Regions from separate parts of the Pseudomonas sp. Y3 TE3536 genome, predicted to be linked through region 3. Evidence: riboswitches for the same ligand, from Rfam matches in the RefSeq annotation. Region 3 holds a riboswitch; each other region holds the start of a gene.

Region 1 (7,841 bases), 400 kb from region 3:
CGCCCCGTGAGGTATGAAATACCGAAGTCCAGCTGCACGGCCTTCGCGAGCCAGGTCAGGTACTGCTCAAGCAACGGCCGGTCGAGGCCCAAGGTATGGCGGACTTCGGCAATGGCCGCGTCAGTCGGCGGGATGTGCGACAGGCGAAGGTAGTCCAGGGCCGGGTCGGTGCTGCCCAGGTGCAGCAGCACGAAGACCAGCAGTGAAACACCGAGCATTACCGGTACCAGCAGTGCCAGCCGCAACAGGATATAGCGCAGCATGTCAGTCTCCCTGCTTCGGTGTCATGGCTTCGAACGGCACGTCGAACAGCGTGCTGCCAAATTGCACATGGGCAACGGAGTCGCGGCGAACGCTGATGGCGGTAAGGTAGGAAATCGGCAGGTACACGGCTTGCTCATGCAAGGTGGTGAGGATGAACCGGTACTGTTCGGCGCGTTGCTGCGCGTCGGTACTTGCCAGTACCTGGCCAATGCGTTGGTCCAGTTCGTCCTTGATCGCCAAACCGCGCTGCGCCATGTAGTCGGCATGGCCGGCATAGCGCATGGAGCTGACAAAGGAGTGCGGGTCGTAGGGCGCTCCCCAGGTGTCGGCGAAGATCATGCCGAAGTCGCCATCGCGCTGGCGCCGGACCAGCCCACCTTCTTCGACCGCACGCAGCTCAATGCGCATGCCGACGTTAGCCAGCTCGCCTTGCAGCACTTCGGCCAGGCTCTTCTGCAGTGCGCTGGTGCCGAGGAACACCAGTTCGATCGACAGCGGTTCACCGGCCTTGCTACGTACCGTTGTGCCTGCCGTCAGGGTCCAGCCGGCAGCGTCAAGTTCGCGGGCGGCTTGGGCAGGGTCGTAGGCGTAGGGTTTCAGGCCGATGTCGGCATAGGGCATGTTGCTGGCGAACAGGGTATCGGCACGGGGCTCGAGGCCATACAGAATCTTGTCGATGATGGCCTGCTTGTTCACCGCTTGGTTGATCGCTTGACGCACGGCCAGGTCACGGGTGGCGCCATGCCCGGTGTTCATCGCCAGGGTGCGGGTAGCCAGCGGTGCCGAGAGGGCGGTGGCGAAGCCTTGGTCGCGCAGGCGCACGAACGTGCCGGCGGTAATCTCGCCGGCGGCCCCTTGAATCAGCTCGAGCTCGCCGGCCTGCAGGGCCAGCGCGCGGCTGTTGGGATCAGGGATGACGTTTACCCGCACCTCGCCATAGGCCGGCTTTGCGCCCCAGTAAAAGGGGTTGCGGGCAAAGCGGTCATACTCGCCCAAGCGCGATTCGACGCGCATCCATGGGCCGGTGCCGGCGGGTTCGCCAGGTTTGGCCTGTGGGGCGCCGAAGCGCAGCGGGCGCACTTGGGCCAGTTCCATCAACGTTGGGTAATACGGGTGCTTGAGCACCAGGCGCAAGGTCAGGCGGTCAGGGGCCTCGATGTGGTCGAGGGTGGTGACCAGCTCCATCCAGCGATGGCGTTGGCTGTTGGCAAGGACGGCATCCAGGTTGGCCTTGGCAGCTGCAGCGTCGAATGGCGTGCCGTCACTGAAGCGCACGCCATCTCGCAAGTTGAAGGTGTAGGTCTTGCCATCGTCGGAGACTTGCCAAGCCTGTGCCAACCACGGCTCTACAGTGCCCGCCGAGGTGTAACGCACCAGCGGTTCATACACCATGGCCTGGGCGTACATCTGATTGGGCGAGTAGCCGTGTGGGTCGAGCGGGCCTGCGTTAACGGGCCAGGAATACACCAGCGTCGGGCTTTGTTGGGGTGTGCTTTCTGCGTGTGCGCAGAGGCTCGCGGCGACCATGAGAATGCCCCAGAGGGCGGGCTTTCGTTTAGCTGACTGCTGCTTCACACGGGGTCCCCACTTCGACGGAGGCGTAAGGCTAAAGAGTGGTGGGAATGATGTCCATGCAAAAACTTCTTACTGAACGTTACAAAATGCCGCGCCAGAAAAGGCAGTAGAAAGCCCTGGCGATGATTGAACCGTGACGCGTTCGCCCAGGGCCTGAAGTGGCGAGCTCAGGCGACCTGTTTGCCACAAGCCGGTTGACGCAGCGGGCTTTTGATGGTCATCTGCGCGCCTGTTTCAGGTGCCCCCTGCCGCCGTGCATGGGGTGAAACGGGAAGCCGGTTCGTCATCGTTCGATGATCAGTCCGGCGCTGCCCCCGCAACGGTATGCGAGCGAAGCATTCAAGACACCACTGTGCCCTGGCATGGGAAGGTGAAGGCTTCATGACCCTCGCGAGCCCGGAGACCGGCCTGAAGCATCGTTTGGCAAACCCGCGGTGGGCGGGCGCAGGCCGGTTTCCGTGGGCGTGCTCGCCCGCGATTCCTCTTTGCGTTGTTCCCCCGGGATTCTTTCATTCCTGCTTCAAGTGGAACGACATGTCCCGTTATTCGCTGTTCAGTTCTCTGCCAGGTACGCTGCTGCACGCCAGCCTGGTGCCCTGTGTTTTTCTCTCTGTTGCCGCCCACGCCGCCGAGGCGGACAACGCCCTGGCGCTACCGGCCACGGACATTACCGGCACGGCCGAGCACAACCCTCAGCCCGACCTGCATACCCCAGGCACCAGTGGCTCGAGGCTTGGCCTGACGCCGCTGGAAACCCCAGCCAGCGTGACCAATATCAGTGCCGAGCAAATCCTCAAGCGCAACAACGCCACGGTGCAGGACGCGGTCACCCGTTCACCCGGCATCACCTTCATCGGCACCCCCGGTAACGGCGGCACGGCCTTGTCGGCCCGCGGCTTCACCGGGCACAGCTCGACCATGCAGTTGTACGACGGTACCCGGCTGTACGTGGGCGCCGGCACAGTGACCTTCCCGGTCGATACCTGGTCGGTCGAGCGCATCGATGTGCTGCGCGGCCCGGCCTCGGTGCTGTACGGGGAGGGCGCCACCGGTGCGGTGGTCAACGTCGTGCCGAAGAAGCCCTTTGAAGGCGAAATCCGCAATCACCTGCGCCTGGGCTACGGCTCGGATGACCGTCGGCAGATGGCCCTGGACAGCGGCGGCTCGCTGACCGACACCTTGAGCTACCGCCTGAACCTCAACAAGCTGGCCAGCAACGGCTGGGTCGACCGGGGCGATTCGCAGAGCCTTGCCATCAGCGGCGCGCTGCGCTGGCAGCCCAGCGATGAACTGAGCTTCACCCTCAGCCACGACTACGGAGACCAAGACCCGCAGCAGTACATGGGGACGCCGTTGGTGGACGGGCATTACCGCGAGTCGCTGCGCGATCACAACTACAACGTCGACAACGCCGAAGTGCATTACAACGACCAGTCCACACGGCTAGTCACCGACTGGGTAATCAACGACAACCTCACCGCCAGCAACCAACTGTACTTCCTCAAGGCCCAGCGCCGCTGGCGCAACGCCGAGACCTACACCTGGCTGCCAGGCGACCAGGTGCGGCGCAGCAGCTTCATCAGCATCAAGCAGACCCAGGAACAGCTTGGCGATCGCCAGTCGTTCACCCTGCAACACCCACTGTTCGGCCTGGACAGCCAGACCGTGGTGGGCGCCGACTACAACACGATCCGTTTCGTGCGCAAGCACGACTTCGGCAACACCCTGACCGATACCGTGCCGCTGTCCGGTTCCGGTGGGGGCGAGTACATCAGCAACGACCCTTACCGCTCGCGCGAAGCCAACCAGGCCAAGCAGTTCTCGCTGTTCGCCGAAAACCGCACGCAACTCACCGAGCGCCTGTCGTTGATCACCGGTGCACGCCGCGACCAGGTGCACCTGAACCGCGACGACCTGGATGCCGATACCCGCACCGATCGCAGCTTGTCTGGCGACAACTGGCGCGCCGGCCTGGTGTTCGCGCTGACCGAGGACCTGTCGGTTTATGGCCAGTACGCTACCAGTACCGAAGGTGTGAGCAACCTGCTCACCCTCAACGCCGCGCAGCAGCAATGGGACCTGAGCACCGCCAAACAGACCGAAGCCGGCATCAAGCACATGCTGCCTGACGGGCGAGGCGAGTGGACCCTGGCGGCGTATCACATCGTCAAGAAAAAGCTGCTGAGCACCGACCCGCTCAACCCCACGCTGCAACAGCAGGTCGGCCAACAGTCGTCGGACGGCATCGAGGCCACCCTCGAACTGCGCCTGCCGTATGACGTGCAACTGTCTGCCAACGCCGCCTGGGTGCGCGCGGAGTATGACGAGTTTGCCAGTGGCGCCAACGACTACTCCGGCAACCAGCCGATCAACGTGCCGCGCCGCTCCGCCAACCTGTGGTTGAGCAAAGACTTCGGCCAACGCTTCAGTGCCGGCGCCGGGGCGCGCTATGTCGACAGCCGCTACGCCGACAACGCCAACACCGTCGAGGTGCCCAGCTACACCGTGGTTGACGCCAACATCGACTGGCACGTGCAACCGGACCTGACCCTGGGCCTGCAGTTGAACAACCTGTTCGACCGCCAGTACGCCACCACCACGGGTAACAACGGCCGGCAGTGGTACCTGGGCGAACCGCGTTCGTTCTTCGTCACAGCTGACTACAGCTTCTGAGCCTGTCGCACCGGCCCCTGGCCGGTGCTTCCTGGAGGTGATGCCCATGACGCAACTGCACATCGAGGCCCTGGACTGGGCCCTGCTTGAACGGGGACAGCCGCCGCGCCCGCTGCTGCAGGGTGTGGACCTGCGGGTGGAGCAGGGCGAGTTCGTCGGCTTGATCGGCCCCAATGGCAGCGGCAAGACCAGCCTGCTGCGGTGCGCCTACCGCGCCAACGAACCTGCCGAGGGCCGTGTGCGCCTTGGCGGTGATGACCTTTGGCAACGCAGCGCACGCTGGAGCGCACAACGCATCGCGGTGGTGCTGCAGGAGTTTCCCGACGCGTTTGGCTTGAGCGTTGGCGACATCGTTGCGATGGGGCGCGCACCGCACAAGGGCTTGTTCGACGGCGACACGGCCGAGGACGCCCGGCAAGTGGCCCAGGCACTGGCGCAAGTTGGCCTTGCCGGCGAGGGCGAACGGGCCTTTGCCAGCCTGTCTGGCGGCGAGAAACAGCGCGTGCTGCTGGCCCGGGCGCTGGTGCAGACGCCACAGCTGCTGCTACTCGACGAGCCAACCAACCACCTCGACCCACGCTACCAGCTGGAGCTGCTTCAGCACCTGCGTGGCCTGGGCCTGAGCATTTTGGCCAGCTTCCACGACCTCAACCTGGCGGCTGCGTTTTGCGATCGGCTGTACGTCATCGACGGCGGGCGCATCGTCGCCTGCGGTACGCCACAGCAGGTGCTGACCCCCGCGCTGCTGCTGCAGGTTTTCGGCGTCGAGGCGCTGGTCGACCCGCATCCTCTGCATCCCTACCCACGCATTACCTGGATCACCCGAACATGACTGTCCGCTACCTGATCGGCCTGTTGGCGCTGCTGACCGCGCTGCCTGCGATGGCCAGCGATTACCCCCTGAGCGTGCGCAGCTGTGACCGCGACATAACGTTCACCCAGCCACCGCAGCGGGTCGTGGTGCACGACGTGAACATGACCGCCATGCTGCTGCACCTGGGGCTGCGCGAGCACATCATCGGCTACACCGGCTTCACTGCCAGCAAGCACCGCGACCCGTGGGTGGATGCAGCGCTGCAGGGCGTACCACCGCTGGCGAGCCGTTACCCCGCCATCGAAACCTTGTTGGCGGCTGAAACCGACCTGTTCTTTGCCGGCTGGAACTACGGCATGCAGGTCGGTGGGCCAGTCACGCCCAGCACCCTCGCGCCGTTCGGTATCCCGGTGTACGAGCTGAGCGAGTCGTGTTCGTGGGTCATGGCCCAGCAACGGGCCAGGCTGGATGACGTTTATCGCGACCTGGGCAATCTAGGCCGGATTTTTTCCGTCGAGCCCCAGGCCGACGCCTTGATCGCGAACATGCGCACGCGCATCGGTGACGTGCAGCGCCGGGTTGAGCATGCGCAGCCTGCGCCCCGCGTGTTTCTGTACGACAGTGGCGAAGACCGCCCGACCACCTCGGGAAGGCTGGGCGTACCCCAGGCCCTGATCGAGGCGGCAGGCGGTCGCAATGTGATGGACGACGTGTCTGCCAGCTGGACCCAGGTGAACTGGGAGAGTGTGGTGGAGCGCGACCCGCAGGTCATTCTGATCGTCGACTATGGCCCGAGCAGTTGGCAGCAGAAGCGCGATTTCTTGCTGCGACAGCCAGCGTTGAAAGACGTGCAGGCGATTCGTGAGCAGCGCTTCATCGTGCTGACTTATCTGGAGGTAACGCCCGCTGTCGAGAACGCCCTGGCCATCGAGAAGCTGGCTGCTGCCCTGCATCCACAGCTGTTCCAAGGTGCCGTTCAATGAGGGTCGGGCACAGCCCCGTGGCCTACCGGTGGTTGATCGTGATGCTGACTGCACTGTTGCTGGTGTCGTGCCTGATCGCCCTGGCATTCGGCCCCGCATCGGTACCGCTGGCCCACGTGGCCGGGATCGTCGGCCAGCAACTGGGCATCGCCGGGCCAGGCGAGTGGTCCCAAAGCCAGGCGCAGATCGTCTGGCTGATTCGCGCCCCCCGGGTTTTACTGGGGGCCTTGGTGGGTGCCGGCTTGGCACTGGTCGGCACGGCGCTGCAGGCCGTGACCCGTAACCCCCTGGCAGACCCGCACCTGCTGGGCGTCAGCTCCGGCGCGGCGTTGGGGGCGGTGCTGGTGATGCTCTACCTCGGCGAATTCATCGGCGCCTTCAGCCTGCCGTTGGCGGCGTTCATGGGCGCGGCGGCGAGCATGCTGCTGGTGATCGCCGTGGCGCGGCGCCATGGCCGCATGGAAAGCGACCGCCTGCTGCTGGCGGGCGTCGCCGTGTCGTTCGTGTTGATGGCCGTGGTCAACCTGCTGCTGTACACGGGCGACCAGCACGCTGCCGCCTCGGTGGTGTTCTGGATGCTGGGAGGCTTGGGGGCGGCGCGTTGGCATGTCCTCTGGTTGCCGGCGCTTTGCGTGGTGCTGGGGCTGGTGGCCTTGCAGGTCATGGGGCGCGGGCTGAATGCGCTGATGAGCGGTGAGCAGACCGCAGTGAGCCTGGGCTTCAGCGGCCGACGCCTGCGCCTGCAGGTGTTCACCTGCACCTCGTTGCTGACCGGTGTGCTGGTGTCGCTCTCCGGTGCCATTGGCTTTGTCGGCTTGATGGTGCCGCACATGGCGCGGGCGCTGGTGGGGGCGGAAAACCGCCGGCTGATGCCGGTGAGTGCACTGCTGGGGGGGATTTTCCTGGTCTGGGTAGACGTGGCTGCACGCACCCTGATCGCCCCGCAAGACCTGCCGATCGGCATTGCCACTGCGGCGCTTGGCGGGCTGTTTTTCATTGCCCTGCTCAAGCGCTGAACGGCGGTGGCAGGCGCCCGCTAGGGCTGCAGGAAATCAGTGACCACGTTGGCGAACGCTTCTGGCTGGTCGAGCATGACGAAGTGGAAGCTGTCGTCAATGCGCGTGAAGTTGATGTGCGGGGCATTGGCATAGGCGTTGCGGAAGGTCGCCTCGACGTTGGCCGCGGGGATGCCGTACACCGGGTCATAGGCATAGACGACCTCGACCGGCACCTGGATGCGATCAAGCTCCGGGCGCAGGTCGGTGGTCATCAGTTCGTAAGTGGCTTGCGCCGTGGTCTGCCGATCCGAGCTTGTCGCCGCCGTAAGCAGCACAGGCCGGGCTGCTTCGCTTTTTACCAAGCGGGCAATGGATACACGCTGCAGGGCTTCAGCCTGCTCAGGCGTTGACGCCAGCAGCGAATCGCGGAATGCAGCCGCCTGCGGTTCGGCTGTCTCGCGGGTTGCGAAAGGGTTCATGAGCAGTGTGTAGAAGGGCAGGGCATCGACGACCATCAGCCGCGCGACCTGATCG
Region 2 (7,841 bases), 490 kb from region 3:
ACCCCAACAAGGAGTTCTGTTCCATGAGCCTCGAATTCATTGGCCTCATCGGCCCCCAGGAAGGTAGCGAATCACAGGCACCACGCGGCCCGCTGGTCGACCTTGACTTCATCAAGGCATTTTCCCAAGCCCAGGAGTACGGCGGCTTCGACAAGGCGCTGCTGGCGGTCAACACCAGCGCACCCGACTCGCTGATCCTGGCCAGCTACGTCGCTGCGTTGACCGAGCGCATCGGCTTGCTGGTCGCGCACCGCCCGGGCTTTCAGGCCCCGACCTTCGCCGCTCGCCAGTTCGCCACGCTTGACCAGTTGAGCCGTGGTCGCGCCTCGATCAACGTCATCACCGGCGGCGACAGCGGCGACCTGCAGCGCGACGGCGACTTCCTCGACAAGGACGCCCGCTATGCCCGTACCGACGAGTACCTGCAGGTGCTGCGCGACACCTGGACCCGCACCGAACCGTTCGACCATAACGGCACGCACTACCGGGTGGAAGACAACCTGACCCTGGTCAAGCCCGTGCAGCAGTTGCCCATCTACTTCTCCGGTGCTTCGGATGCAGCCGTCGAAGTGGCCGCCAAGCATGCCGATGTGTACATGATGTGGGGCGAACCGCTGGAGCAGGTGCGCGAGCGTATTGCCAAGGTGCGCAAGGCTGCAGCCCGTTATGGGCGTGAAAAGCACATCCGCTTCAGCCTGTCGCTGCGGCCGATCCTGGGGGCTACCGAGGAGCAAGCCTGGGCCCGTGCCGAGCGCATTCTGGCCGATGCCCAGACGCGCATCGGCATCCGCCAGGGCAACCGCCGCGAAAAGAACTTCGGCAAGAGCAACGCCGGCTCAGAGCGCCTGGTGCAGTTGGCCAGCCAGCGCAAGGTGCATGACACCCGGCTGTGGACCGAGATTGCCGCGTTGGGCGGCGGTGCGGGCAACTCGACGTCGCTGGTAGGGACGGCGGACCAAGTGGCTGAGGCGGCGCTGGCGTACTACGACCTGGGGGTTAGCACCTTCCTGTTCCGCGGGTTCGATCAGTTGCGCGATGCGGTGGAGTATGGCCAGGAACTGATTCCGCGGATTCGTGGGTTGGTGGCGCAGCGGGAGGCTGGGCGTAGCGCGCGGACGGCTTAGTGCATGGCTGGATTTTTTTGGCGCCTATGAGACCGAGCGCCGCCCGCGCGGCGCTTCGCAGCACAAGGCTGCTCCCACATCTGTTTCGGGCCAATTATTCCTGTGACATGTCTTGGCGCCCACTTCGATGTAGGAGCAGCCTTGTGCTGCGAAGCGCCGCGCAGGCGGCGCTCGACCTCCCAGGCACTGCAAAACCCGAAAATTGCTGGCCTACAACTTCTGAAATACTTTTCACGCGCACACCGCTGTGCAATTGACGGAAAACCTGCCTCGTGGTCTCCTAATGCCTCGCGTTCAGGTGCCCCTCAGGGGGTGAAACGGGAAACCGGTGCGTCGCAAGCCCTCGACCAGGGCCCGACCAAGCCGGTGCTGCCCCCGCAACGGTAAGCGAGCGAAGCGTCTAGACCACTGTGCCGCGTCATCTGGCATGGGAAGGGGCGCTTTTCAGGAGCCCTGCTCCTCCTCGTGAGCCCGGAGACCGGCCTGACGTTCATGAACACCCCGCGGTGGGCGGGCGCTGTCGCATTCCCCTGGGCGGATCACGTTCGGGGCTGCCGCGCTTGCCCGTTGCCCACAAAAAGCAGAGGAACGCGTCATGCCCGTCACCAGCGCCAAACACAGCATTGCCACCCCCGTCACCCTCAGTCAGCGTGTCGTCATCGCCGTCGGCGCCAGCCTGCTGGGCCTGTGCCTGGTGTACTTTGCCGGCTTCTCGCACATCGAAGCCGTGCACAACGCGGCGCACGACACCCGCCACAGCGCCGCCTTCCCCTGCCACTGAGTACGCCCCATGATCATGCGCATTGCCCGTACCGCGGGCTTCAGCGGGCTGCTTGCGGCCTTGCTGCTGACCCTGCTGCAAAGCTTCTGGGTTGCCCCGTTGATCCTTGAAGCGGAAACCTACGAATCCGCAGCCCCTGTTGCCGAGCATCACGAACACGGCGCCGAAGGGGCCGCGGCCCATGAACACAGCGCCGAAGCCTGGTCGCCTGAAGACGGCTGGCAACGCGTGCTGTCCACCACCGGGGGCAACCTGGTGGTAGCGGTAGGCTTCGCGCTGATACTGGTCGCCCTGTACAGCCTGCGTGAACCGAAGCGCGCGGGCACCGGCGCCCTGTGGGGCCTGGCGGGGTTCGCCGTGTTCTGCCTGGCCCCTACCCTGGGCCTGCCGCCAGAGCTGCCGGGCACCGCTGCCGCTGACCTGGGGCAACGCCAGGCCTGGTGGATCGGCACCGCAAGCGCTACCGCACTGGGCCTGGCCCTGTTGGTATTTGCCCGCCACTGGCTGGTTAAAGCGCTAGGCGCCGTGCTGCTGGTACTGCCGCATGTCATCGGTGCACCGCAACCCGAGGTGCATCAAAGCCTCGCGCCTGAAGCCCTGGAAGCCCAGTTCAAGGTCGCCAGCTGGCTGACCAACGCCGCCTTCTGGCTGGCCCTGGGCCTGCTCAGCGCGTGGCTGTACCGCCGCTCCAGTCAGGCCTGATGGTTTTAGACGCTACCCTGCCGGCGCTGTACGCCGGCTTTGGCTGCCGCCGGGGTTGCCCGGCGGACACCCTCGAAAACCTGCTGCGCCAAGCCTTGGCTGACCATGGCTTGGCGCTTTCAGCACTGCGCGGTATCGCCAGCATCGCCCTCAAGGCCGACGAACCTGGCCTGCAGCAACTGGCCAAACGCCTTGGCCTGCCCTTGCTGCTGTACGATGCCGGGCAACTTCTGCCCTACGAACCCTTGCTCAGCCATCGCTCGGCCGTCGCCCATGCACACAGCGGTTGTTGGGGCGTCGCAGAAAGCGCGGCGCTGGCCATGGCCAGCCAGCACCTCGGCACGGCCCGGCTGCGGGTCACACGCCAAGTGATCGGGCCGGCTACTCTGGCCCTGGCCTGCGGGCGATAATCGCAGCATCCCTTTCATTGCAAGGACTTTCCATGACGGTCTACTTCATCGGCGCCGGCCCCGGCGACCCGGAACTGATCACGGTCAAGGGCCAGCGCCTGATCCGCCAGTGCCCAGTGATCATCTATGCCGGCTCGCTGGTACCCGCGGCTGTGCTCGAAGGCCACCAGGCCGTGACCGTGATCAACAGCGCCGAGCTGCACTTGGAACAGATCATCAGTGCCATGCGCACGGCACACGCGCACGGCCAGGACGTGGCCCGCGTGCACAGCGGTGACCCGAGCCTGTATGGCGCAATCGGCGAGCAAATCCGCCACCTGCGTGAGCTGGGCATCGACTACCAGATCATCCCAGGCGTCACCGCCACTGCCGCCAGTGCGGCCTTACTAGGCTGCGAGCTGACCCTGCCACAGGTGTCGCAAACGGTGATTCTCACGCGCTTTGGCGACACTTCGCCGATGCCGCCCGGCGAGCAACTGGCCGACCTGGCGCGCCATGGCAGCACCTTGGCCATCCACCTGGGCGTAAAAAACTTGCCGCGTATTGTCAGCGAACTGTTGCCGCACTACGGCCCGCAATGCCCAGTTGCCGTGGTCCATCGCGCCACCTGGCCGGACCAGGACTGGGTGCGGGGCACCCTTGACGACATCGTCGAGCGCGTGGCGCTTAAGGATTTTCGCCGCACGGCGCTGATTCTTGTCGGCCATGTGCTGGGTGACACGCCTTTCGCCGAGTCGGCCTTGTACCGTGCCGGGCACGCGCACCTCTATCGCCCTGGCGACTGAGCATTGCCAGCGTTAGCGCAGGCGTAGCAGACTCAAGGTTCCCCCTGCCACCTGGAGCTACGCCAATGCTGGAATTACGACCCAATTGCGAGTGCTGCGACGCTGACCTGCCGGGTGATAGCCCAGACGCCTTGATCTGCTCCTTCGAATGCACCTTCTGCCGTGCCTGCGCCGACACCCGCCTGCACGGCCGCTGCCCCAACTGCTCCGGCCAGTTGCTGGCACGCCCGCCACGGGTCGGCCAAGCACTGGCCAACAACCCCGCCTCGACCCAGCGCGTGCGCAAACCTCACACCGCTTGCGCCTAACGGCCTTGTGCAAATAGGCATCGCCACGCCACGCGGGCGGTGCCTATCCCTGTTTTTGTAGGAATTTTCAACAACACCTACAGGGTTATTCAACAACTCTATACTCGGCATTACCAAACGTAGGGAATGGCCGTATCTTGCAGCGCTTCCGATAAACCCCCTTGCAGACGTATTCCTGAGTGTTCCAGGAAGCGGACCACAGCCCTACAGGAGTTTTCTTCATGACTACCGTCCTGATCGTCGACGACCACCCTATTGTCCGACTCTCCCTGCGCCTGCTGCTCGAGCGGGAGCGCTTTCACGTCGTGGGTGAAGTTGCCAATGGCAGCGAAGTGGCTCAGGCAGCACGCGAATTGCGGCCGGACGTGGTGCTGCTGGACATCGGTTTGCCCGGCCTGGACGGCATGGAGGTCATCAAACGGCTTCAGTGCCTGGAGCCAGTGCCCAAAATCATGGTGCTGACCGGGCAGGCCACCGACCTGTACGTGAGGCGCTGCCTGGATGCCGGCATCGGTGCCTTCGTCACCAAGGACGAAGACCACGAGGCCCTGCTGTTCGCGCTCAAGGCCTTGGTAAAAGGCTATTCGACCTTCCCGCAGATGTCGGTCAACAGCAATTCGCTGGAGAGCGAACCGACACGCCTGGCCAGCTTGTCCAACCGCGAAATGGAAGTGTTGCGGCGCCTGGCGCGCGGTGAAAACAACAAGAATATAGGCACCTGCATGAACCTCAGTGCCAAAACCATCAGCACCTACCGGGGCCGAATCATGGAAAAGCTCAAGACAGAATCGTTGGTAGAAATGGTCGATCTGGCCAAACGCAACAGCGTTTACTGAGCCCAGCCGCCATGACGCGCCTGCTGGCGAGCATCCTGTTGGCCATTGGCATGGCCAGTTCCCCTGGGTTGTTCGCCGACAGCGAACCACGGCAACTGCTAGCGCGCTCGATCAGCGCCGCGCCGCCCCTGCAACTGAGCGACCAGGACCGCCACTGGCTGCAGCAGCGCGGCCAGCTGGTACTGGGCAGCTCCCGGCCTGACTACCCGCCGTTCGAAATCAACATCAGCGAACGTGATTACGAAGGCCTGAGCGCCGACTATGCAGGCATCATCGCCGAGCAGTTGGGGATCCCGGTCGTAGTACGACGCTTCGACAACCGGCACGCAGCCATCGCCGCGCTGCGCGAGGGCCGCATCGACCTGCTCGGCAGCTCCAACGCCTTCGAGGCGGCGGATGCCCATTTGGGCCTCAGTTCGCCCTACGCCGACGACCTGCCGGTCATCGTCACCCGCGAAGGCCGCACCCTGAAAAACGCCCTCGACCTGGACGGCCTGCGCCTGGCCATGGTCGACCACTACCTGCCCGCCAGCGCCGTGCGCTCGCTGTACCCCAAAGCGCAATTGAGCCTGTACCGCTCGACCCTGGCTGGCCTTGCCGCGGTCGATCTGGGTGAGGCCGACGCCTACCTGGGCGATGCCATCAGCACCGACTTCTTTATTGGCAAGAGTTACCAGGGCACCTTGAAGATCGACCATTTCTGCCAGGTGGCGCCGGGTGCCTTTGCGTTTGCCATGGCTGACGACAACCCCCGTTTGCGCGGGTTGGTCAACCAGGCCTTGGCCAGAATCACCGAGAGCGAGCGCCTGACCATTCTGCGCCGCTGGACCAGCGGTAACACCAGCCTGCTGCTGGAGCGCCACCTGACCGCCTTGACCGCCGAAGAGGCCGCCTGGATCGCCCACAACCCGACCGTCAAGGTACTGGTCAACACCTCACTGGCACCGCTGACGTTCAACGATGCGCAGCACCGTACCAACGGCATCACCTTGGAGCTGCTCAAGCAGATTTCCCTGCGCACGGGCCTGCACTTCAAACCGATCGAGAGCCAGTCGGCGCAGGCGATGATCGAGCGCCTGGCGCGCGGCGACGCGCAGATGATCGGTGCGCTGGGCTACGGCACCGAGCGTGCCAAACAGCTGCGCTTCACCCGCCCGTACCTGGTCAGCCCTAGGGTATTGGTGACCCGCAACGACGCCACCTCATCGGCGCAGGCCAAAGCCCTCGATGGCCAGCGCGTCGCCCTGGTACGTGGCTCGCCACAGCGCGCAGAACTGCAGCGCCGCTTCCCTCGCGCCAAGGTGGTCGAAGTGGACAACCCCCTCGGCCTGATGGAGGCGGTGGCCAGTGGCGCCGCCGACGTGGCCCTGAGCAACTACATCAACGCCACCTACTACATCAACCATGTGTTCAAGGACCAATTGCGCATTGCCAGCGTGCTGGACGACAGCCCAGCCATCGCGGCATTTGCCGTGGCCCCGGACCAACCTCAGCTGCAGGCCATACTCGACAAGGCGCTGCTGAGCATCCCCCCCGAAGAACTGGACCAACTGATCAACCGCTGGCGCACCAGCACGCTGGTCAGTGACAGCCCATGGCGCGACTACCGCACGCTGGCGCTACAAGTGCTGGTGCTGTCCGCCCTGCTGTTGGCCGGGGTGGTGTTCTGGAACACCTACCTGCGCAAACTCATCCATCAGCGCACCGACGCCCAGCATGCCCTGCAAGCCCAGCTAGCCTTGAGCCGCGGCCTGCTCGAACAGCTGCGCCAGGCCAAGGACGATGCCGAACAGGCCAGCCAGACCAAAAGCACCTTCCTGGCCACCATGAGCCATGAAATCCGCACACCGATGAATGCGGTGATCGGCCTGCTCGAACTGGCCCTGGAAGACAGCCGCGCCGGCCGCTGTGATACCCAGACCCTGCAGACAGCCCACGACTCGGCCATTGGCCTGCTGGAGTTGATCGGCGACATCCTCGACATCTCGCGCATCGAGTCCGGGCACATGACCCTGCAGCCGGTGCCGACCAACCTGGTCGACCTGGTGCGCAACACGCTGCGGGTATTCGAAGGCAATGCGCGGATCAAAGGCCTGCACCTGCACAGCGCGCTGCCTACCTCACCTGGCTGGGTCATGGCAGACCCTTTGCGGCTCAAGCAGGTACTGTCCAACCTGATCAGCAACGCCATCAAGTTCACCGAGCGCGGCGAAGTGCACGTCAGCCTTATTCTGTCGCCCGCCGACGCAAAGAGCGACCTGCAGGTCGAACTCTGTGTACGCGACACCGGCATTGGGATCAGCCCTAAAGACCAGGCCCGGCTGTTCAATGCCTTCGCCCAGGCCGATGGCCCGCGGGCACGCCAGGGCGCCGGGCTGGGTCTGGTGATCAGCCGCACCCTGGCCGAATTGATGGGCGGCACGCTGAGCCTGCACAGCGTCGAAGGCGTGGGCAGCAAGGTGCAAGTCTGCCTGCAGTTGCCCGCCAGCCAAGCCCCCGCGCCTGCCGAACAGCGCGCCCCAGTGCTGGAAGCCAGCAGCGGGCCGCTGAACATTCTGGTGGTCGACGACTACCCCGCCAACCTGCTGTTACTGGAGCGGCAACTGCACACATTGGGGCATCGCGTCACCCTCGCTGAAAACGGCGAAGCCGCGCTGGCCCGGTGGCAGGCAGCGCGCTTCGACCTGGTGATTACCGACTGCAGCATGCCAATCATGGACGGCCACGAACTGACCCGCCGCATACGCAAGCTGGAACACGAGGGCGAGTTGATGGCCTGTAAGATCCTCGGCGTCACCGCCAACGCGCAGGCCGAGGAACGTGCCCGCTGCCTGGCCAGTGGCATGGACGAATGCCTGTTCAAGCCGATTGGCCTGCAAACCCTGAAAAACCACC
Region 3 (7,841 bases):
TCAAGAATGTCGCGTTGCAGCTCGCGGGCACGCCGCGGGTCGAGCAGCTGCGCCTCGTAGAATTCGTCCGCCAGTTGTTCCAGGTGACGCAGCGGGCCATAGGTTTCGGCCCGGGTCAGCGGCGGCATCAGGTGGTCGATGATCACCGCCTGGGTTCGGCGCTTGGCCTGGGCGCCTTCACCCGGGTCGTTGACGATGAACGGGTAGATGTTCGGCAGCGGGCCCAGCAGCGCGTCAGGCCAGCATTGCGCAGACAACCCTACCCCCTTGCCAGGCAGCCACTCCAGGTTGCCGTGCTTGCCGACATGGATCACCGCGTCGGCGGCAAAGGCATGGCGCAGCCAGAAGTGAAACGCCAAGTACGCGTGTGGCGGCACCAGGTCAGGGTCGTGATACACCGCGCTTTGATCGACCTGATAGCCCCGCGCCGGCTGGATGCCGACGAAGGTCAGGCCATAGCGCAAGCCCGCAACCATCAAGCGGCCACTGCGGTACATCGGGTCTTGCTCCGGCGGCCCCCAGCGCTCCAGCACTGCCTGGCGGTTGACTTCAGGCAGGCGGGAAAAGGCTGCCTGGTAGTCATCCAGGCTCAGGCTCTGCGCGCACGGGCGTTGGTCCAGGTGATCGAGGTCATTGGTCACGCCGCCCAGCAACTGCTGGATCAACTGCGTGCCAGTGCCTGGCAGGCCCGCCAACGGATACCCTTCGGCCTGCAGTGCCTTGAGGATATTCAAGGCCGCTGCCGGCGTATCCAGCCCTACCCCGTTGCCGATCCGGCCGTCACGGGTCGGGTAGTTGGCCAGCACCAGCGCTACGCGCTTCTGGCCATTGGCTAACCGGGCCAGCTCTACCCAGCGCCGAGCGAGCTCGGCGACAAAATCCATGCGCTCGGGGTGGGCGCGGTAACAGACTACGTCGGACTGGCTGCGCTCACTGCGCCAGGCCATGTCCTTGAAACTGACCGGGCGAGTGATGATCCGCCCGTCCAGCTCCGGCAAAACGATGTGCATGGCCAGGTCACGCGCGCCCAGGCCCTGCTCGCTGGCTTCCCATGCGGGTTGGTTGTCCTGCGCGCAAATGGCCTGCAACACCGGGATGTCGCGGCGGAACGGGCGCAGGTTGGGACGTTCGGGGCTGGACAAGGCAAACCCCGTGGTGTTGATCAAGACCTCGGCGCCGACTTCATCCAGCCAGGCTTCGACCTGTTCGAAGCAGGCGCTTTCCTTGAGGCTGGCCACGGCAATCGGCAAGGGGTTGAGCCCCGCCGCCAGCAAACGCTCGCAAAAGACGTCGATGAACGCGGTGTTGGCCGCTTGCAGGTGTGACCGGTAGAACAGCAACGGTGCCACCGGATGCTCCGGGTGCCACTGCGCGTACCAGTCCTCAAGCAGTGCACTGCCTTTGGCCGGGTGATACACCGAGGTGCGTGGCAGTGGCTGCGGCTCGTCCCAGCCATAGTCACGGCCCAGCCATTGGTTGGCCAGGCAGTTGAACAGGTTGAGGGCGTTGGCCTTGCCGCCCTGGCGCAGGTAGTGCCAGAGGCGTTCGGCCTGATCGCCGGTCACGGTGCCCAGGCCGGTCAGCTCAGGGTCCGGGCGGTCATCGCCCGGCACCAGGATCAACTGCACGCCGCGGGCCGCCAGGGCGACCAGTTGCTCGACGCCATAGCGCCAGTAGCCAACGCCCCCGTGCAACGACACCAAAATGACCTTGGCATGGCGCAGCACCTCGTCGACATACAGGTCGACCGAGGCGTGGTTCTGCACCTGCATCGGGTTGGCCAGGCGCAGGCTGGGGTAGTCCTCGGGCAATTGCTCGGCGGTATCGGCGAGCAATGCCAGGTGTGAATCGCCGCTGCAGAGGATCACCAGTTCGGCGGGTGTCTGGCCGAGGTCGGCAATGCTGTCATCCGGCACGAAGCCGCCGGGCTGGGTCCGCAGCAGGTGCATGGGTCAGGCGCCCAAGGCCTGGCGCAAACGCGCTTCGAGCTGCACGGCATCCAGGTCCTGACCGATCAGCACCAGGCGTGTGATACGCGGTTCGTCGGCGCGCCAGGCGCGGTCGAAGTGCTTGTCGAAGCGGGTACCCACGCCTTGCACCAGCAGGCGCATCGGCTTGCCCGGGATGGCGGCGAAACCTTTGGCGCGCAGGATGCCGAACTCGACCACCAACTGGGTCAGGGCATCGAGCAACAGGCTTTCGTCGGCTTCTGGCAGGTCGATGGAGATCGAATCGAAGGCGTCGTGGTCATGATCGTCGTGATCATCGCCATCGTGGTGCGAATCGTGGTGGGTACGGCGGCCATCGATGTGCACCTCGGACTCGGCGCCCACGCCCAGCAGTACGTCCAGTGGCAGACGGCCGCTGCTGGCCTCGATCACCTTGACGGCGGGTGGCAGCTCTTCGGCCACCTCGGCGCGGACCTTGGCCAGGCCTTCCGCGTCGATCAGGTCGGCCTTGTTCAGCACCACCAGGTCGGCACTGGCCAATTGGTCGGCGAACAGTTCGTGCAGCGGCGACTCGTGGTCCAGGTTCGGGTCGAGCTTGCGCTGTGCGTCCACCTGGTCTGGGTAGGCGGCAAAGGTGCCGGCCGCCACAGCCGGGCTGTCGACCACGGTAATGACCGCATCGACGGTGCAGGCGTTACGGATTTCTGGCCACTGGAAGGCCTGTACCAACGGCTTTGGCAGCGCCAGACCACTGGTTTCGATGAGGATGTGGTCAAGGTCGCCACGGCGTGCGACCAACTCGCGCATGACTGGGAAGAACTCTTCCTGCACGGTGCAGCACAGGCAGCCATTGGCCAGCTCGTACACGCGGCCGCTGGCCTCTTCTTCGGTGCAACCGATGCTGCACTGTTTTAGGATCTCGCCATCGATGCCCAGTTCGCCAAATTCATTGACGATCACCGCGATACGGCGGCCTTGGGCGTTGTCGAGCATGTGGCGAAGCAAGGTGGTCTTGCCCGAACCGAGGAAGCCGGTAACGATGGTGACGGGGAGTTTGGCCAGTGTTTTCATGTCGCGATGCCCTTGGCAAGATGGCGCGGGCATGCAGGACGAAAGCCACGGGCCAGGTCGGCCGGGCTTGTTCGCCACCGGATCACCCCGCCCGGTTGAAAGTCGAAATCGCCTCGAGGCAGGTCTCCTGGCTCGCACCGTACCTGCCATGCTTTGAATAGCAGGGCTGGAGGGCGCGACGCCTTCCCGCGCGGTTACGCAGTGGCTGTGTCGACCCGTTGTCGGTGCTTACAGTTGCGGGGGCAGCCGCGGCTTGTACCGCGTTCCCGTCTTAGCTTCGGCCTGGCCGAAGAACCTCGAAGTGGCAAGGCTACGCAGTGGCTGGCAGGTGGTCAACCATTGCCGTCGACCATTGCGCGACAGACACACAGGCATTGGCGCATCTGCGCTACAGTTGCACCTTTATCAACGGCCAAGGACGCCCTATGCCGCTCGCCCCCGCCATCCCGGTACTGCGTATTTTCTCGGTCGAAAAAGCCAAAGAGTTCTACCTCGACTTCCTCGGCTTCAGCCTGGACTGGGAACACCGCTTCAGCCCGGACCTGCCCCTGTACGCGCAAATCCACCGCGACGGGTTGATCCTGCACCTAAGCGAACACCACGGCGATGCCACCCCGGGTTCGACCGTGTTCGCCCGCCTCGACGACCTGCGCGCCCTCGAGCGCGAACTTCAGGCCAAACGCTACGGCTACGCCCGCCCCGAAGCCGAACGCCTGGACTGGGGCCTGCAGATGCAGGTCCATGACCCGTTTGGCAACCGCCTGCGCTTCTGCCAGCAAATCGATGATGAGGCCTCGCAATGAAGGCCATGGGCAAGCGCGAAATGGCCCGCGTGGAGCGTGAGCTGGTGGTTTGCCTGACGGACGCCTGCGAAACGGCCAAGGCAGAGATTGTCGGGTTCACCTGGCTTACCCATCACCTTGACCCCGACAGTTTTCCGGCCAGCCTGCGCATTACCTGGGTATTCGAGCGCGAGGCAGACAAGGCTGCAGCGCTGGCTGGGGTGGCCAAAGCGCGGATGCTGGCGTTGACCTGTCAGGCGCTTGATGAAGTGGGGATACGGCTGGACCACCCGGCCTGGCATGTGCGGTTTGACAGTGAAGAGGCTTGTAGTCGGAGCCACGGCGGGGATTGGGGTAAGCGGTTGCGGGGGCGCTGAGATAGAAGTAGTGGCCTGGGTGTATGGCGGAGGGTCTTCGGCGCTCTCGAGATCGAGCCCCGCCTGCGCGGGGCTTCGCAGCACAAGGCTGCTCCTACAGTCTGTTTCGGGCCAGTATCGAGGCGGGCGTCAATGCCTCAGGAATAATTGGCCCGAAACTGACTGTAGGAGCAGCCTTGTGCTGCGAAGCGCCGCGCGGGCGGCGCTCGGCCTCATAGCCGCCGCAAAACCCCAGACATACGCCCTCCCCCTACCCAATCGCACGCTGTTTCGTGACTGGCCGTTCCCGATCCGCGACGGATGTATTATCGTGGCGTGGTGCGCATATAACAGCAGCCCGAGCGATCGGGCATCTGCAAGACAATCGAGGGTGTCATGAGTAACGAGAGCATTAACTGGGACAAGCTGGGTTTCGACTACATCAAGACCGATAAACGCTACCTGTCCGTATGGCGCAATGGCGAGTGGGACAAGGGCACCCTGACCGAAGACAACGTACTGCACATCAGCGAAGGCTCCACTGCCCTGCACTACGGCCAACAGTGCTTCGAGGGCCTGAAGGCCTACCGGTGCAAGGACGGCTCGATCAACCTGTTCCGCCCGGACCAGAACGCCGCACGCATGCAGCGCAGCTGCGCCCGCCTGCTGATGCCACACGTGCCGACCGATGTGTTCATCGAGGCGTGCAAGCAAGTGGTCAAGGCCAACGAGCGTTTCGTGCCGCCCCATGGCAAAGGCGCCCTGTACCTGCGCCCGTTCGTGATCGGCACCGGTGACAACATCGGCGTGCGCACCGCCCCCGAGTTCATCTTCTCGGTCTTCGCTATCCCGGTTGGCTCGTACTTCAAAGGCGGCATGAAGCCGCACAACTTCCAGATCTCCAGCTTCGACCGTGCCGCCCCACAAGGTACCGGCGCGGCCAAGGTCGGTGGCAACTATGCCGCCAGCCTGCAGCCGGGCGCTGAAGCCAAGAAAAACAACTTCGCCGACGCCATCTACCTCGATCCGCTGACTCACACCAAGATCGAGGAAGTCGGTTCGGCCAACTTCTTCGGCATCACCGCCAACAACGAGTTCGTAACTCCGAAATCGGCCTCCGTGCTGCCAGGCATCACCCGCCTGTCGCTGATGGAACTGGCGCAATCGCGCCTGGGCCTGAAAGTGATCGAAGGCGATGTAGAGATCAACCACCTCGACCGTTTCATCGAAGCAGGCGCTTGCGGTACCGCTGCGGTAATCACCCCGATCGGTGGCATCGAGTACAACGGCAAGCTGCACGTCTTCCATGACCTGGAAAAAGTCGGCCCGGTAACCCAGAAGCTCTACAACGAGCTGACCGGCATCCAGAGCGGTGACGTCGAAGCACCAGCAGGCTGGATCGTCAAGGTCGCCTGAGGCGCTTTGCAAGCCTGACAAAGGGGCATGCCAGATGATGGCATGCCCTTTTTTTTGGCTGCTGGGTCGGGCCCGAACCGCCAGATGAATTTTTCTTAAATCGCCGTTTGTCTATTCTTTGGCACAATCAAGCCTCTATTCGCCGCCCAGGAACCAGCATGCCACGCGTACTGACCATCGAAGACGACGCCGTCACCGGCCAGGAAATCGTCGCCGAACTCTCCAGCCACGGCCTGGACGTGGATTGGGCCGACAATGGCCGGGAAGGCCTGGCCAAGGCGATTGCCGGTGGCTACGACCTGATTACCCTGGACCGTATGCTGCCCGAAGTCGATGGCCTGACCATCGTCACGACCTTGCGCAACCTGAAAATCGCCACGCCGATCCTGATGATCAGCGCCCTGTCCGACGTTGACGAACGCGTGCGTGGCCTGCGTGCCGGGGGGGATGACTACTTGACCAAGCCGTTCGCCTCGGACGAAATGGCCGCCCGTGTCGAGGTGCTGCTGCGCCGCAACAGCGTGCCGATGACCCAGACCCGCCTGCAAGTCGCCGACCTGCAACTGGACCTGATCAGCCACGAAGCACGCCGCGGCGAGCACACCCTAAATCTGCTGCCGACCGAGTACAAACTGCTCGAATACCTGATGCGCCACAGCGGCCAGGTGATCACGCGGATGATGATCTTCGAAGAAGTCTGGGGCTATCACTTCGACCCGGGCACCAACCTCATCGACGTCCACATCGGCCGCTTGCGCAAGAAGATCGACTCGCCCGGCCAATCGCCGCTGATCCGTACGGTACGGGGCTCCGGCTATGCCATTGCTGAACCCGTCTAAGGGCTGGAGCTCGTCAACCAGCCGCTTGCTGGCGCTGTACAGCTTTCTGTTCGTGGCCTGGAGCAGCATCCTGATGGGGGTGCTGTACTTCGAGGTCTCCAGCTACCTGAACAAACTGACTCGCCATTCCATGCTGCAGCGCCAGCACCTGTTCGCACACATGAGCGGCAAGCAACTGGACGACGCCTTGATTGCCAGCCAGGCCTTCGAAGAGCGCAGCTTCGATGCCTACGGCCTGTTCGATGCCCAGCTCAACCCGCTTGGCGGCCGCCTGCGCACGCTGCCTTCAGAGCTAGGCTTGGACGGCAAGGTGCATGAGCTCAAACGCTGCCTGGACGCCGATGACCCGCACATGCCACGCGACAGCTGCGACGCCGTGGCCATCAAAGTGCAGGATGGCCGTTGGCTGGTGCTGGTACGGGACAATGGCTCGTTGTTTGTGGTCACGCGGATCATCCTGCATGCCCTGCTCTGGGGTATTTCCCTGACCTTGATCCCCGGGTTTGCCGGCTGGTACCTGCTGCGCCGCAGGCCGCTCAAGCGCATTCGCGCGATTCAGGCCCAGGCCGAGTTGATCGTCGCCGGCGACCTCACCCACCGGCTGCCGCTTTCAGCCCGTCGCGACGAGCTGGACATGCTTGCCGCCATCGTCAATGCCATGCTCGACCGCATCGAGCGGTTGATGCACGAGGTCAAGGGGGTGTGCGACAACATTGCCCACGACCTGCGCACGCCGCTGACCCGCCTGCGCGCGCAGCTGTACCGAATCCGCCAGCAGAGTGCCGCAGATTCGGCGCAAGCCGAGGCGCTGGACCAGGCGATTGGCGAAACCGATACCTTGATGGCGCGCTTTCGCGGCTTGTTACGCATCAGTGAACTGGAGGACCGTCAGCGGCGTGCAGGTTTTGTACAACTCGACCCGCATGGTCTGCTGGTAGAGCTGCACGACTTCTACCTGCCGCTGGCGGAAGATGGCGGTATTCGCCTGGAGCTTGAGCAGCCCGCGCAGCTACCGGCGCTGCACGGTGACCGCGAACTGCTGTTCGAGGCATTGGCCAACCTAGTGGGCAACGCTATCAAGTTCACCCCAGAGGGTGGCCGCGTGCGCGTGTTGGCGACGCAGGACGACCAAGGCCTGCACATCGCCATCGAGGACAGCGGCCCGGGGATTCCCGAAGAGGAACGTACGGCGGTACTCAAGCGGTTTTATCGCAGCGAGGAAGGTCACCGCCACCCAGGCTTCGGGCTGGGCCTGTCGATCGTTGCCGCGATCGTCGACCTTCATGGGTTTGGGCTGGAGGTAGGCGCCAGCGAACTGGGCGGCGCCAGGCTGGTACTGCATTGCCCATTGACGGGGGCATCGAAGTAACGGCTGGGCGCCTCGCCCAGCAAGCGCTTGAACACGGTCGCAAAGGCGCTCGGGCTGCT

Evidence for each region. A riboswitch is a leader RNA that binds a small molecule or an ion and turns the genes downstream of it on or off. The one in region 3 is predicted to bind cobalamin.
Region 1: another riboswitch for cobalamin. It lies ahead of AB7M33_RS20395 (TonB-dependent receptor); the one in region 3 lies ahead of cobW (cobalamin biosynthesis protein CobW).
Region 2: another riboswitch for cobalamin. It lies ahead of AB7M33_RS24155 (CbtB domain-containing protein); the one in region 3 lies ahead of cobW (cobalamin biosynthesis protein CobW).

What each region holds. Positions count from the first base shown of each region.
Region 1 is NZ_JBRJHU010000001.1:4,498,056-4,505,896, forward strand. It holds gene nikB (nickel ABC transporter permease subunit NikB) at 1-263, opposite strand, end outside; gene nikA (nickel ABC transporter substrate-binding protein) at 265-1,839, opposite strand; cobalamin riboswitch at 2,059-2,265, shown strand; gene AB7M33_RS20395 (TonB-dependent receptor) at 2,374-4,512, shown strand; gene AB7M33_RS20400 (ABC transporter ATP-binding protein) at 4,559-5,344, shown strand; gene AB7M33_RS20405 (ABC transporter substrate-binding protein) at 5,341-6,309, shown strand; gene AB7M33_RS20410 (FecCD family ABC transporter permease) at 6,306-7,325, shown strand; gene AB7M33_RS20415 (alpha/beta fold hydrolase) at 7,346-7,841, opposite strand, start outside.
Region 2 is NZ_JBRJHU010000001.1:5,394,438-5,402,278, forward strand. It holds gene AB7M33_RS24150 (LLM class flavin-dependent oxidoreductase) at 24-1,124, shown strand; cobalamin riboswitch at 1,404-1,625, shown strand; gene AB7M33_RS24155 (CbtB domain-containing protein) at 1,720-1,905, shown strand; gene AB7M33_RS24160 (CbtA family protein) at 1,915-2,607, shown strand; gene AB7M33_RS24165 (cobalamin biosynthesis protein) at 2,625-3,017, shown strand; gene cobM (precorrin-4 C(11)-methyltransferase) at 3,050-3,802, shown strand; gene AB7M33_RS24175 (DUF1272 domain-containing protein) at 3,868-4,110, shown strand; gene AB7M33_RS24180 (response regulator transcription factor) at 4,332-4,946, shown strand; gene AB7M33_RS24185 (transporter substrate-binding domain-containing protein) at 4,958-7,841, shown strand, end outside.
Region 3 is NZ_JBRJHU010000001.1:4,899,571-4,907,411, reverse strand. It holds gene cobN (cobaltochelatase subunit CobN) at 1-1,949, opposite strand, end outside; gene cobW (cobalamin biosynthesis protein CobW) at 1,953-3,020, opposite strand; cobalamin riboswitch at 3,121-3,334, opposite strand; gene AB7M33_RS22210 (glyoxalase superfamily protein) at 3,446-3,823, shown strand; gene AB7M33_RS22205 (hypothetical protein) at 3,820-4,179, shown strand; gene AB7M33_RS22200 (branched-chain amino acid aminotransferase) at 4,555-5,574, shown strand; gene AB7M33_RS22195 (response regulator transcription factor) at 5,733-6,413, shown strand; gene AB7M33_RS22190 (sensor histidine kinase) at 6,391-7,782, shown strand; gene AB7M33_RS22185 (AraC family transcriptional regulator) at 7,695-7,841, opposite strand, start outside.